Regions from separate parts of the Bacillus sp. GW823-FHT06B01 genome, predicted to be linked through region 3. Evidence: predicted binding sites of a transcription regulator. Region 3 holds the regulator's gene; each other region holds the start of a gene.
What was found. The regulator NrdR, encoded in region 3, represses ribonucleotide reductase genes. The targets are predictions, from matches to a motif close to AACACNATATATNGTGTT.
Positions count from the first base shown of each region.

Region 1: a site for NrdR is predicted at 2,798-2,815, ahead of AC1Q8N_RS21975 (anaerobic ribonucleoside triphosphate reductase). Genes of this name have one in related genera too.
Region 2: a site for NrdR is predicted at 1,892-1,909, ahead of nrdI (class Ib ribonucleoside-diphosphate reductase assembly flavoprotein NrdI). Genes of this name have one in related genera too.

Region 1 covers NZ_JBXAHR010000005.1:76,842-81,511, forward strand. The annotation lists gene AC1Q8N_RS21955 (glycoside hydrolase family 18 protein) at 1-1,081, opposite strand, end outside; gene AC1Q8N_RS21960 (acyl-CoA thioesterase) at 1,191-1,610, shown strand; gene AC1Q8N_RS21965 (HesB/YadR/YfhF family protein) at 1,637-1,927, opposite strand; gene plsY (glycerol-3-phosphate 1-O-acyltransferase PlsY) at 2,036-2,632, opposite strand; gene AC1Q8N_RS21975 (anaerobic ribonucleoside triphosphate reductase) at 2,858-4,670, shown strand, end outside.
Region 2 covers NZ_JBXAHR010000003.1:569,353-574,022, reverse strand. The annotation lists partial or broken gene AC1Q8N_RS16130 (ribonucleotide reductase barrel domain-containing protein) at 369-1,496, opposite strand; gene nrdI (class Ib ribonucleoside-diphosphate reductase assembly flavoprotein NrdI) at 1,483-1,842, opposite strand; gene AC1Q8N_RS16120 (hypothetical protein) at 2,319-2,636, opposite strand; gene ykzS (protein YkzS) at 2,662-2,856, opposite strand; gene AC1Q8N_RS16110 (GNAT family N-acetyltransferase) at 3,102-3,680, shown strand; gene AC1Q8N_RS16105 (histidine phosphatase family protein) at 3,718-4,320, opposite strand; gene AC1Q8N_RS16100 (hypothetical protein) at 4,409-4,564, opposite strand.
Region 3 covers NZ_JBXAHR010000002.1:292,342-297,011, forward strand. The annotation lists gene coaE (dephospho-CoA kinase) at 1-329, shown strand, start outside; gene AC1Q8N_RS08545 (glyceraldehyde-3-phosphate dehydrogenase) at 439-1,467, shown strand; gene speD (adenosylmethionine decarboxylase) at 1,855-2,238, shown strand; gene nrdR (transcriptional regulator NrdR) at 2,524-2,985, shown strand; gene AC1Q8N_RS08560 (replication initiation and membrane attachment family protein) at 3,137-4,543, shown strand; gene dnaI (primosomal protein DnaI) at 4,577-4,670, shown strand, end outside.

The DNA of each region.
Region 1 (4,670 bases), on a different contig from region 3:
CATAGCGGATGGGGACATTGTATTTACGAGCTAGTGCGACAGCTGCGACAGAGCTAATTGCTTTTGCAGGCGGATTGCCTTGTTTGAACGGAAGTTTCCAATCGAATCCGTATAAGTTTTGTCCCATCATAATTTTTTGGGGAGGCATTTGAGATTTTGCATATTGAAGTACTTCTTTTACAGGACCGATAGGAGAAATAGCCATCGGTGGCCCGCCTTGCCAACCCCAGTCATATGTCATAATGACGACGAAATCAACAATTTGCCCTTGTGCTTTATAATCGTGAGCTTCGAAAAATTTTCCCTTTTGATTTGAACTTGTTTTCGGTACAAGCGTTGTACTCAATGTGTATCCGTTAGGTAAGCGTGTTTTTACATTTCGTAAAAAACGATTATACGCTTCGCGATCTTCAGGTGCTACACTCTCGAAATCAAAATGAATGTCTCGCATACCGTACTTCTCAGCTGTTTGTAAAATGTTAGTAATAAATTTGTTTTGAATCGATGCATCGCGTAAAATAACCGATGTCAGATCGGCACTGAAATTTCCATTTTCAATATTTGTAATAACGAGCATCGGGATGGTTTTGCCTTGCGTTGCAATATTAGCGATTTTAGCTGTTTCAGTTGGTTCTTTTAACGTACCATCTCTTTTTGCCTCGAAACTGAAGTAAGCCAAATATGTTAAAAATGGATTAATGGCACGCGTAGCGTTAACTAAACTTTCTTTTATTGGTATTGTTGAAGGTTGTAAATAAGCGATGGATTCTACTGCGCGTTTTGTCCCTTTTGGTATATATAATTGCTGTCCAACATGAAGAATGGATTTTAAAGATAAGTTATTGACCTTAGCTAAACTAGCGAGAGGTACGTTATATGTTTGAGAGATTCGATATAGGCTATCGCCAGGCTGTACATAATAATTATTCCCTTTCGTATTAACGATCAGTGCCTGACCTACAACGAGTGTTTCAGCTGGATTTAGTCCATTGTCCTTTACTATTTCGTCAGGTGTTGATCCGTACTTTGATGCCAAGCTATATACGCTATCACCGCTACGAACAGTTACAATTTGAATCATATGCTTGCTCCTTTCAGTAAAAGATTCACTGTTTTTATTTTATTTTTGATGTCACTGTATTATGATTAAATGTATGCAAGGTAGCAGAAGTGAAAGAAGGCGAATACATATGTTTGTAGCAGAACATGAAGTTGAAATCCGTTATGCGGAAACAGATCAAATGGGTGTTGTTTACCATTCAAACTATTTGGTGTGGCTTGAACTAGGTCGCACGAAACTTATACAAGATTTAGGATTTTCATATGTTGAAATGGAGAAAGAGGGAATTATTTCTCCTGTGTTAGATTTGCAAATTTCATATCGTAAAGCGATGCGTTACGGAGAAAAAGCAATTGTGAAAACGTGGATTGATACTGTTAGTCCGCTTCGCGTTGTATATGGTTATGAAATATATAACGGTGAAGGTGAACTTTGTATTACTGCAAGTACGACGAATATTTGCGCGAAAAAAGAAGGGTTCAGGCCCGTATCATTTAAAAAGTTATATCCTGAGTGGTATGCGAAATATGAGGAAATTAAGAAAAAATAAAAAAGCGTGGCAGAAGCCACGTTTTTTTATTTTTCATAATTAAATTGCGGGAAATCATCACCGTCGTTAAAGGTAACAGCTAAATTATGTCCATCGAAGAACCACTCATCATCGCCTTCAATAAAGAAGTTAATACCTTCTTCTTGAGTTTGAACAGCAGGATGTGCAGGATCATCTTTACGAATACCTAAAGAAAGTCCTTTTTGCACAGTACTGCAACCGCCGTATTGTACGAAAAGGCGTAGTGTTTCACCCGATTGTAAGTTTAATTCGTTTTTATACCATTGTGCTGCTTCTTTTGTTACGGAAAGATTCATGTATAGTTCCTCCAAATTATGTTGCTTTTTCTTTAGTATAAAAAATAACGCAAAAAGACGCTATTAATATGCTTCACGTTTTCTTTTTGCGTTATGTGGGTTACGATCTTATTTTTGCTTTTTTGAAAAGTTTGCTTTCGGTTCAGTTTTATTTATAATTCGTCCGATATTTGCACGGTGTTTATAAATAACCATACCTGCTAATAAACACATCGCAATAATGAAGATTTTATCCCCGCTAACAATGGATGCAATAACAGCAACGACGGCTGTTACCATAGAAGAAAGTGATACGTATCTTGTTGTAAATAAAAGGCTGAAAAAGACAACAGCTAATATTGCAAAAACAACTGGAGAGTAGCATAATAGCACGCCAGCAGAAGTTGCAACAGCTTTACCACCACGGAATTTCGCGAAAATCGGATACACATGTCCAAGAACAGCTGCTAATCCGAACCATAGTGGGTGAACATCTAAACCGAAAATAAGCGGTAGACTTGTTGCTAATGTACCTTTTAAAATGTCAGCAATTGTAACGATAAAACCTGCTTTTTTCCCTAGTGTGCGGAATGTATTTGTCCCGCCTAGATTACCGCTTCCATGCTCACGAATATCGATTCCGTAGCCGATTTTCCCAACGACTAGTGCGAATGGAATCGAGCCAAGTAAGTAGGCAACGATAAATAAAAGATATGTAATAACCATAAGTTCAGTCTCCTTTATTCAAATGTGTTGATAAAGGGTAAAAAGAGTTTTTCCCGTATATTGTACCATACATTTGTAAAGAGCACATTTCTTTTTTGTAAATGAAAAATTCATTATTTCGTGAAAAAAATTTCACAGGAATGTTACATTTCTCACAGAAACACCAAGACTATATGTAGTAACATTTTAATCAAAAGACAACAACATATTGGTGGAGGGTTATAAATGTTACAACGAAATGTACGTGGAGAAGAATTAATGAGAGTGTTTGAGACGATTGTCCACGGTAGTGAGCAAGATTTAATGCAAGAAAATGCAAATGTAGATGGTCGCTCTCCAATGGGAGTAATGGGAACGTTCGCATCAGAGAGTGCGAAATATTATGCAGTTGAAAATTTATTGTCAGATCAAGTGAAAAAAGCGATAAATCAAAATATATTATATCCACATGACTTAGATTTTTATGCGACAGGAACGACGACTTGTTCGCAAATTCCGTTAGCGCAAATGCTTGCGGACGGTTTTCATACCGGACATGGGCATATGAGACAACCGCAGGATATTAAAAGTGCATTGGCTCTTTCGTCTATTATTTTTCAAGCGAATCAAAATATGCAGCACGGTGGTCAATCATTTGCACTCTTTGATATTGATTTAGCTCCATATGTGAGAAAAACAGTAGCGAGACATAAGAAACGATTACAGTCATATCCGCTTACGAAAGAACAAATAGAAGAATTTGCATGGGAAGAAACAGAAAATGATACGTATCAGGCGTGTGAAGCTTTCGTTCATAATTCAAATAGTATGCACAGTAGGGGCGGGGGACAAGTACCGTTTATTTCTATTAATTATGGAACAGACACATCAAAAGAGGGACGGTTATTAGTTAGACAACTTTTAAAAGCGACACAAGCTGGTCTTGGTAAAGGAGAAACACCAATTTTTCCGATTCAAATTTTTAAAATGAAAAAAGGTGTGAACTTTGAAGAATGTGATCCGAACTATGATTTATTTGAATTAGCGTTAGAGACAACGGCGGAACGATTATTCCCTAACTTTTCATTTTTAGATGCGCCATTTAATGCAGTGCATTATAACGGAAGACCGGAAAGTGAAGTATGTTATATGGGATGTCGTACCCGTGTTATGTCTAACATACATGGAGAAGAAACAGCGATTGGAAGAGGCAATTTATCATTTACGTCTATCAACTTAGTGAAATTAGCGTTAATTAGTGGTTCAAAAGAAGCATTTTTTGAAGCGTTAAATTATTACCTAGACTTAGGAATTAAGCAATTATTAGAGAGATTTGAGTATCAATGTACGAAGCGAGCAAGAGATTTTCGATTTTTATATTCACAAGGTGTATGGCGCGGTGGAGAGAATTTACAGCCTGAAGATTCTGTAGCATCCATTTTAAAGCAAGGGACGTTAAGTCTTGGTTTTATCGGTCTTGCGGAGTGCTTAGTAGCTTTAACAGGAAAGCATCATGGAGAAGATGAAGAATCATGGAAACTCGGGTATGAAATCATTTCCTTTATGAGAGATAGAATGGATAAAGCGACGGAAGAACATGAACTGAATTTCTCAGTAATTGCAACTCCTGCAGAAGGGTTATCAGGGAAGTTTGTGAAAAAAGATAGAGAAGAATTTGGTGTGATTAGCGGTATAACGAACCATAATTATTATACGAATTCATTCCATATCCCAGTTTACTATAGCATTCAAGCGATAAATAAAATTCGTTTAGAAGGACCTTTCCATGCCCTATGTAATGGGGGACATATTACGTATATTGAGCTAGACGGAGCAGCTATGCATAACAAACAGGCGTTAAAACAAATTGTACGAGCGATGGCAGATCATGGCGTTGGATACGGTTCAATTAATCATCCTGTTGACCGTTGTAAGTGCTGCAGTTATCACGGAGTTATTGGAAATGAATGCCCAAGTTGCGGAAATGAAGACGAGGCTAATATAGAAAGAATTCGCCGTATTACAGGCTATCTTGTAGGAGATATGTCGAAGTGGAATA
Region 2 (4,670 bases), on a different contig from region 3:
TCAACCGAGTCCGCTACTCCTCAGTCCGTTGCTCATGCAACTGCTGTATGTCACCATACAGGACAGACTATATCATCACCTACAGCATTACCTGATTAGGTGCTCCGCTTTTCGAACGCCAATCGCTTGCGCTCTACTCCCATAAGGGATAGTCGTTAGGCTTTTACTTATCTTACATACTTCAGAATGTATCTTATTACTTTATGTTGTCCCATAACTCTGCTATACAAAATAATAAGATACATTCTGAACTTTTATATTTTCATTCTAAGATAAGATTTAGCACGGTAGGTTACCTCAAATTTGAGGCTTTCCCCGTTTAACGGAGTTTTCGACTAGCATTTCTACTAGAAGGTGCTACATATTTAACACAAGTTCGACATCTTCACAGTTCCAATATCCTTCAGTGGATGTTGGTTATTTGCATTTGATTTAAACATTAAGTATGGGTAACCAGACTCAAGCTGAATCATAGCAATTTTAATAAGCATATCACGTGCACTAATATCTAGCGGCTTCTTCTTCACTTTCGGATTGCTCATTAATTCATCGTACATTTCATCAATGTCTATATCATCTAAATGCTTTCCGTATTCTTTATACACCGTATAAGGCGCGAAAACATGGAAAGGTTCGTTTTTCTCAGCAAGCTCAAAGAACTTACTTGGAACGATAATTCCGATTGATAGAGACTGAATACGGCTCTTCTCATCGGCATTTATTTTTTTTGTATCAAGGAATTCAATAATATCCCAATGGAAAATGTTTAAGTATACTGCACCGGCACCTTTTCGTTGCCCAAGTTGATTTGCATATGAAAACGAATCTTCAAGTAATTTCATAACAGGTACTACACCACTTGCAGCGTTATCGATACCTTTAATTTGCTCACCGCGTGCACGTAGCTTAGACAAGTTTAAAGCTACTCCACCGCCGATTTTTGATAATTGCATTGCAGTATTAATGTTAAAGCCGATTGAATTTAAGCTATCATCCATCTCTAACAAGAAACAAGACACCATTTCTCCTCTTCTGCTTCGTCCCGCATTTAAAAAGGTTGGTGTCGCTGGTTGGTAGTTTTGTTTTACAATCATGCTTGCGAAGTGTTTTGCCTTCGCAACATCACCGCGTCCTAAGTATAATGAAACAATTGCTACACGATCTTCATAGCTTTCTAAGTATTGTTTTTGATCATTTGTTTTTAACGCATAATCTTTGTAGAACTTAGATGCTGCCATATAAGATTGGAACTCGAAGTTTTCACCATAAGCGATGTTATATACCTCTTCTACTTCCTCCAAGCTATACTCGTCCAGAACGTTGTAATAGTAATCATATTCTTTCATATACTCCATTCGCTCTGCCACGCTATTAAAATGAACGGTATTTTCTCTAGCTTCTTCCATAAAGACTTCTAATGCCTCTTTATCTTTATGAAGCTGATAAAAACCGTCCTGCATTTGCGTGATTTCATTATTCAGTTCAATGTGTCGCAATCTCCCGCACCCTTTCCTTAAAATATTCTACATCATTATTTGTTCCTGATAACTCAAATTTTGATACAATAGGCACTTCATATTTAGCAGAAATTTTGTCAGCACTTGCACCGAACATGTCTCCCCAGTTACGATTGCCGCTTGCAGATACGCCTTTTAATTTTTCATTATTGCGCTCTAAAAATTCTAAAACACGTTCTGGTACATTGCCAAAACCTGTTGTATACGTAATTAAAACAAAGTCTTCATCTATTACTAGATCTTCACCAATTTGAACGGCCGGCATATTTAATTTGTGAATGAAACGTTTCACGTTTCCTGTCATAGAATCATATGCAACTATCATTTCCGACCCTCCCTCTCCAATCTATACTCTCTGTATGTTGTTTCTTGATTTCTCTATATATTGTATTACGTTTCAAAATAAGACACAAGATATATGTATAAATTCTTTCTTTTTTTAAATTTTACTTTTCGACAAGACAGTCGATTTTTTTCAATACAATGACTATGAAACAACATTCTAAAACTCATGTCAATAAAGTGCTTTTCAAAAAAGTTGTCAACGAATTTAACCTTATTTTTAAAAAAGTTACCAATATATTTTGTCATAAAACGGCAAATGCTGGAGGAATATATTTCTCCAGCATCACGCAAAAAAGAACAGACATGAAACGATAATCTGTTCTAAAAAACGATTACATTTATCAGTTTTACTTTATTAAATATTATACATATACTTTCGGTTCGCGTTACATACTAAAAGATAACTATTATAGAAAAAGATTATTATTATGGAAATTCAACTTATTTATGAAAAGATTATTCTGAGTGCTCAATGCGCAAAATATCTTTTACAAATATATGATGTGGATTTTCATCTTTATCAATCATTGTACATACAGGAGCTTCTTCATCAAAGTACACAATCATTCCTTCTACATACTGAAATGTATGTTGAACTTGTACGGTTACTTTAATTTCTATAGCCTCTTCATATGCTCTTTTTATTTTCTGAAGCATTTTTGCCGAACACTTTCGTTTCTCTGGATACATGACCATCCCCATAAACCTATTGCCAGCTCTATCTTTCCACATATAATCCCAATGCGGTAATATGCCTTGTTTAAAATCGCCCATAATTCTCCTCCCTATATTCTTCTAGTTACGAACGTGGCGTTTCTGAATATGTATAAATTACTTGTCCGCCGCGCTGTGCGTTCCCAATAATATGTTTAAAATCTTCTCGACTTACTACAACTTCTCTGAACGTATAAAATACATCTTTCGTAACAACATACTCCTTTATTTCACCATTTTTCAGCTGATCCAAAATTGCATTTGCTAATTCTTTATCCATGTATTTCACCTCTATGCAATATTTTATTTTATCGTATATTCTATAGGTCAACAACTGTAAAATTATCCAGGTGCTATACCTTCATTTCATTTTCATTATTTTTCAAAAAAGATCTCTTTAGTATATGTCCACTAAATATCATATACTAACATAGCTACTTCTCTATATCAATCATTTCAGCATTCAATTATGCAAAGTTCCATACCACTATGCTACAATATATAAATAGAATTAGGAGGGATACTATGATTCGGAAAGCAAAAAAGACAGATGCGAAGGCAATTGCACCTTTATTATATAACGCTCTGCACGAAATTGCTGAAAAAATCACAGGCAGCACAGTTGAGACAGAAGTATTACTAGGACTTGAAACATGGTTCTCAAAAGAGAGAAATCGACTGAGCTATGAAAACTGTTTTGTATATGTACAAGACGGGGTTGCAGTTGGGGTTATTGTCGCTTATCACGGTAGTGAAGCAACAAGTCTTGATGCACCAATTGTACATTACTTAAGAGAATTACATAAAGATGAATCAATTACATTAGAAAAAGAAGCTGAACTTGATGAATATTACATTGATACATTATCAGTTTCAAGTGCATATGGCGGAAAAGGAATCGGTTCTCAATTAATTGAAGCTGCTGAAATCCATGCAACTGAAAAGGAGCATGAAAAAATCGCATTACTTGTTAATTTAGAAAACAAACGTGCCTATTCACTATATGAAAAACTAGGTTATAAAAAAGATCAAATCGTTATGCTTGTAGGCGAACCTTATGCACACCTCGTAAAAACATTAAACATCAAAATTTCTATATCTTAAAAAGAAAGCACACGATTTATATATAAATCGTGTGCTTTTATGTTAATTTTGTATTTAATATATTTCCATCCATCGCTTCGTGGAATGTATAGGTTGTACATCCCCATGGCTTCCTATGTAAAATAGGAGAACCAGACCATCCCATCGCTCTCAGCTCCGCACCAACCATTGCATTAATGTAATTATGACCTACAAGAGCAATACTTCCATGTACGAGAGCATAACGGTGTAATAAGTAAGCCGCTTGCCTTGCCCTCTCTCTTACTTCCTTATAAGACTCAACACCTTTATGGTAACCAAGTATCCATAATGTTCGCCCGATAAACATCCATACGTTAGGTTTACATTTCAACCATGTTGGAGCATAAAAATTCGTCGGAATTTCAGCTTCCCTAAAAAGAGAATTTTGCATAAAAGATAAAGAATTCATTAATTCAGCTGCTGACTGTATAGCACACCTTTGATCACTCGTTACAATCAACTTTGCTGCTTCAACCGCTTCCATTGTTTCCATTGGTATAGGTGCTTTTTCTGTTATAGTATGTAAGTCATATCCTTTCATCCATTCGTGAAAGGATGTAACCGTCATTGGTTCTATAGTACGATCTAAGCGGCCATGACGAATAAAAGAAATCTTCATTCTTTCCACTCTCCATTCATCACTTACGAACTCTATTATGTACTATTTTTAAATATCATACCACGCAAAAAAAGAAAGTTATACACCTTTACATATCCCAACCACTCTCATGTGTGACCCCAGCATGTATACCATCCATCCCATCAAAATATGTAGTCGTTTCATGATGACGAATCTTTTTTAAATTTATATAAGAAAATACAAATAAAGTTAATGCTATAACACTCCCCACAAATTCAAACATCATTTTACCGCCTCTAATTTCTCCCACTTTAGTAGGTTATTGTATTTTTTCATTATACCCCTATATAAAGATGCACGCATTTAAACCGTTCTTTTTTTCTAATAAC
Region 3 (4,670 bases):
TTCGTGAGGAAATGAATACACAAAAGGAAAGGTACATAAAGGAAGGTATGCAAGCGGTTGTGTTAGATATACCTCTCTTATTTGAAAGCAAATTAACAAGTCTCGTTGACCGCGTATTAGTTGTAGCGGTTAAGCCACATACGCAATTAGAACGTTTAATGAAACGAAATAATTTTTCAGAAGAAGAAGCAACAGTTCGTATTCAATCTCAAATGCCGTTAGAAGAAAAAGTGAAAAATGCAGATGAAGTGATAAATAATGATGGCACAATTATGGGAACGAAAACACAATTACAGGTGATTTTAAAGAATTGGAACATTATTGACTAAAAAATTGTGAAATTAATGAAAATGCTTAGTGACATATCCCCTTTTTGTGTTATACTATTATTGGGATTGGAGATAAATAGTATAACGCATTCAAGGGGGATAACATATTATGACTCGTGTGGCAATTAATGGATTTGGACGTATTGGGAGAATGGTATTTCGTCAGGCAATAAAAGAAAGCGCATTCGAAATTGTAGCAATCAATGCAAGCTATCCATCTGAAACGTTAGCACATTTAATTAAATATGATACAGTTCACGGCAAGTTTGACGGAACAGTAGAAGCATTTGAAGATCACTTGTTAGTTGATGGGAAAATGATTCGCCTTTTAAACAACCGCGATCCAAAGGAATTGCCTTGGACAGATTTAGGTGTTGAAGTTGTAATTGAAGCAACTGGTAAATTTAATTCAAAAGAAAAAGCAATTCTTCATGTTGAAGCTGGAGCGAAAAAAGTTATTTTAACAGCGCCTGGTAAAAATGAAGATGTAACAATTGTAGTTGGTGTGAACGAAGACCAATTAGATATTGCAAAACATACTGTTATTTCAAATGCATCTTGCACAACAAACTGTTTAGCGCCTGTTGTTAAGGTGTTAGATGAGCAGTTTGGAATTGAAAACGGTTTAATGACAACTGTTCACGCTTATACAAATGACCAAAAAAATATTGATAACCCACATAAAGATTTAAGAAGAGCGCGTGCTTGCGGACAATCAATCATTCCGACAACGACAGGTGCCGCGAAAGCGCTTGCAAAAGTTCTTCCGCACTTAAACGGAAAACTTCATGGTATGGCACTTCGTGTACCAACGCCAAACGTGTCTCTTGTTGACTTAGTAGTAGATGTAAAACGTGATGTGACAGTTGAAGCTATTAATGAAGCATTCAAAACTGTTGCAAACGGTGCGTTAAAAGGCATTGTAGAATTCAGCGAAGAGCCTTTAGTATCTATTGACTTTAATACAAATACACACTCAGCTATTATTGATGGTTTATCTACAATGGTAATGGGTGATCGTAAAGTGAAAGTACTTGCTTGGTATGATAACGAGTGGGGCTACTCTCGTCGTGTTGTAGATCTTGTAACGTTAGTTGTTGACGAATTAGCGAAGCAAAAAAATGTGCAACATATTTAAGTGAATAAGGGAGAGGGCAAGTGAATATTTGCCCTCTTTTTTTATTTTTTTCTGAAAAGGAAAAAAATTATAGGAGTATATTTTTGAAAGTGGACATACCACGAAACGTTGTGATTACTGTATTTGTGAATCATTTATTATTTTTAGGGAAAAGTAAAGAGGAAAATATGACAGAAAATCGAAAAAACTGTTGTTGCAAAATGAAAATAAACAAAGTATACTAACACTCGTAAACTTAAGAGCTGAGGTACGTAGTCACTACTTAAAGGGTTAGGACCTCTCTGGACTAACTTTCCCCCGTGGTAGTGGAGCAAGCCAAATTGCAAATTAGTTTTCAATTCGAACAGTTAGAATAAATTTACAAGGGGGAACTGTAGAATGGATACTATGGATACGATGGGTCGTCACGTAATCGCTGAACTTTGGGATTGTGATTTCGACAAGCTTAATGACATGCCGTATATTGAACAATTATTTGTGGATGCAGCACTGAGAGCTGGTGCTGAAGTGCGTGAGGTTGCTTTCCATAAATTTGCACCACAAGGTGTAAGTGGAGTAGTAATTATTTCGGAATCACATTTAACAATTCATAGCTTTCCGGAGCACGGTTACGCAAGTATTGATGTTTATACTTGTGGGGATCGTATTGATCCAAATGTTGCTGCAGAATATATTGCAGAAGGTTTAAACGCGAAAACGCGTGAGAGCATCGAGCTTCCTCGAGGCACTGGTAGCTTCGAAATTAAGCAGAGAGAAACAAAAGCTCTTTAAAAAAGAACATAATTGATTTAAAATGTAAAGAGGTGTATAATGCACCTCTTTTTTAGTTTATAAAAAAGGAAAAATATAACGTACTCGTTAGTGAGATAAATTGAGCTCTTACGAATAAGTTATCACCCCATCTACCATCTTATTTTTGAAAACGAGATGATAAAAAAATGTGCTTAAACTTAAAGTGGTAAGAGAGTTAGAATGAGTTATATAATATTGTATATATATTGTCAGATGAAGTAAGTAGAGAAAAAATAAAGAGTATAGTGTAAAGGAGTGAATATATTGCGTTGTCCATCCTGTTCGCATAATGGTACAAGAGTGTTAGATTCGCGTCCGGTAGACGAGGGGCGCTCTATTCGAAGAAGGAGAGAGTGTGAAAGTTGTTTAAGTCGCTTTACGACATTTGAAAGAGTAGAAGAGTCACCTCTTATCGTTGTAAAAAAAGAAGGCACACGAGAAGAATTTAATAAAGAAAAGATTTTGCGCGGCTTAATTAAAGCGTGCGAAAAAAGACCAGTATCTTTAAGACAATTAGAAGAAGTAACTCAAAGTGTGGAACGTGAACTTCGTAATTTAGGTATATCAGAAGTGAAAAGTGATATGATTGGTGAAATTGTTATGGAAGAACTGCGTGATATTGATGATGTTGCTTACGTGCGTTTTGCTTCTGTATATCGCCAATTTAAAGATTTAAATGTATTTATTGAAGAATTAAAAGATATACTGCAAAAAGAAAGAGAGTAGAAGTTGTATTTTATTCTCTTTACATACCGTAGTAATGAGATAAGAGAGCTAGAAGCGAAAGCTAATAGCTCTTTTTCGCTAAGTAATTATATAATGAAGATAGAACGAATGAAGTAGAGGATAGATTGGATGAGAGAAAGGAAAAGCAAGAATGGAAAAACAGTCATGGATGGAGCTATTGCCAATTGATCGTTATAAAGTAAGTGCGAAAGGGTTATTGCATAATTACGACCGAAAAGTGTTAACGATGTTGTATCAGCCGTTAATAGGTAGTAGAGCTTTTAGTTTGTACATGACGCTATGGGGAGAGTTAGAGCAAGATCGTGTGTTTGGAAAAGAGAATACACATCATTCCCTTATGGTGACCATGCAGATGCAGCTTCCCGAAATATATGAGGAACGAGTAAAGTTAGAAGCAATTGGGCTTTTGAAGGTATATATTAAGAAAGAAAAAGATATTCGAATGTTTATATACGAATTGCAACCACCTTTATCTCCGAAGCAGTTTTTTGATGATATTGTGTTAAGCATCTTTTTATACAATCGATTGAGTCGGACAAAATATAATCAAGTAAAGCAATATTTCTTAGAAGAAGAATTTGATTTTGCTTCTTATGAAAATGTTACGCGTTCTTTCAATGATGTGTTTGGTTCGTTTAATCCAGGACAGCTTGAGCATGCGCAAGAAGATCTTCGTATTCCAAAAACGACAGCTATGCCAAGTAACGAGAAGGGAGACGCTCCAAAAGTTTGGAATGATTTCTTTGATTTCTCCTTATTTGTAGATGGCTTGTCCGCTCTTGTCCCTAAAAAGGCGATTACAGATCAAGTTCGAGAATGTGTCAGTACACTTGCTTACGTGTACGATGTAGATGTGTTATCGATGCAAAATATCGTTCTTGGTACGGTGACAGAGATGCAGACAATTGATATCGAAAGGCTTAGAAAAGGAGCACGTGATTGGTATCAGTTCGAAAACGGTCAAGCGTTACCTGTATTAAGTGAAAGAGTACAACCTCACGCTGCACGTATGATGGAAGGAAAAGAGCCTTCTACGCAAGAAGAGATGTTAATAAAACAGTTAGAGGAAATCTCACCAAAACAACTATTAAAAGAAATCTCTGGTGGTGCAGAGGCGACAAAGGCTGACTTACAGATCGTTGAAGATGTAATGATCAATCAAAAATTAACGCCAGGTGTTGTGAATGTACTTATTTATTACGTTATGCTACGCTCAGATATGAAGCTTGCGAAAACGTATGTGGAGAAAATTGCTGGGCATTGGGCACGTAAAAAGGTCGGTACAGTAGCTGAAGCAATGGCGTTAGCGAAAGAAGAAAACCGTCAATATCAAGAATGGGCTGAGACGAAGAAAAAAGGCCGTACGTCGAAGAAAACGATAAGAAAAGAAATGGTACCAGATTGGCTGAAAGAAGAGCCGAAAGAACAAGAGAAAGAAATAGTGAAGAAAGATGTAAGTAAGAAAAAAGATGCAAGTACGTTAGATGATGAACGAAAACGACTAGAAGAAGTGTTAAAAAAATATAAGCGTGATTAATAGAAGAGAATGAACGCTCTTTGAGGTGAGAAAATGGAGCATATTCAAAATTCATTTGCAAAGTTAATGGAAAATAAAAATTTTAAAAATAGATATGAAGTATTAAAGGCGGAAGTAATGGCGCATC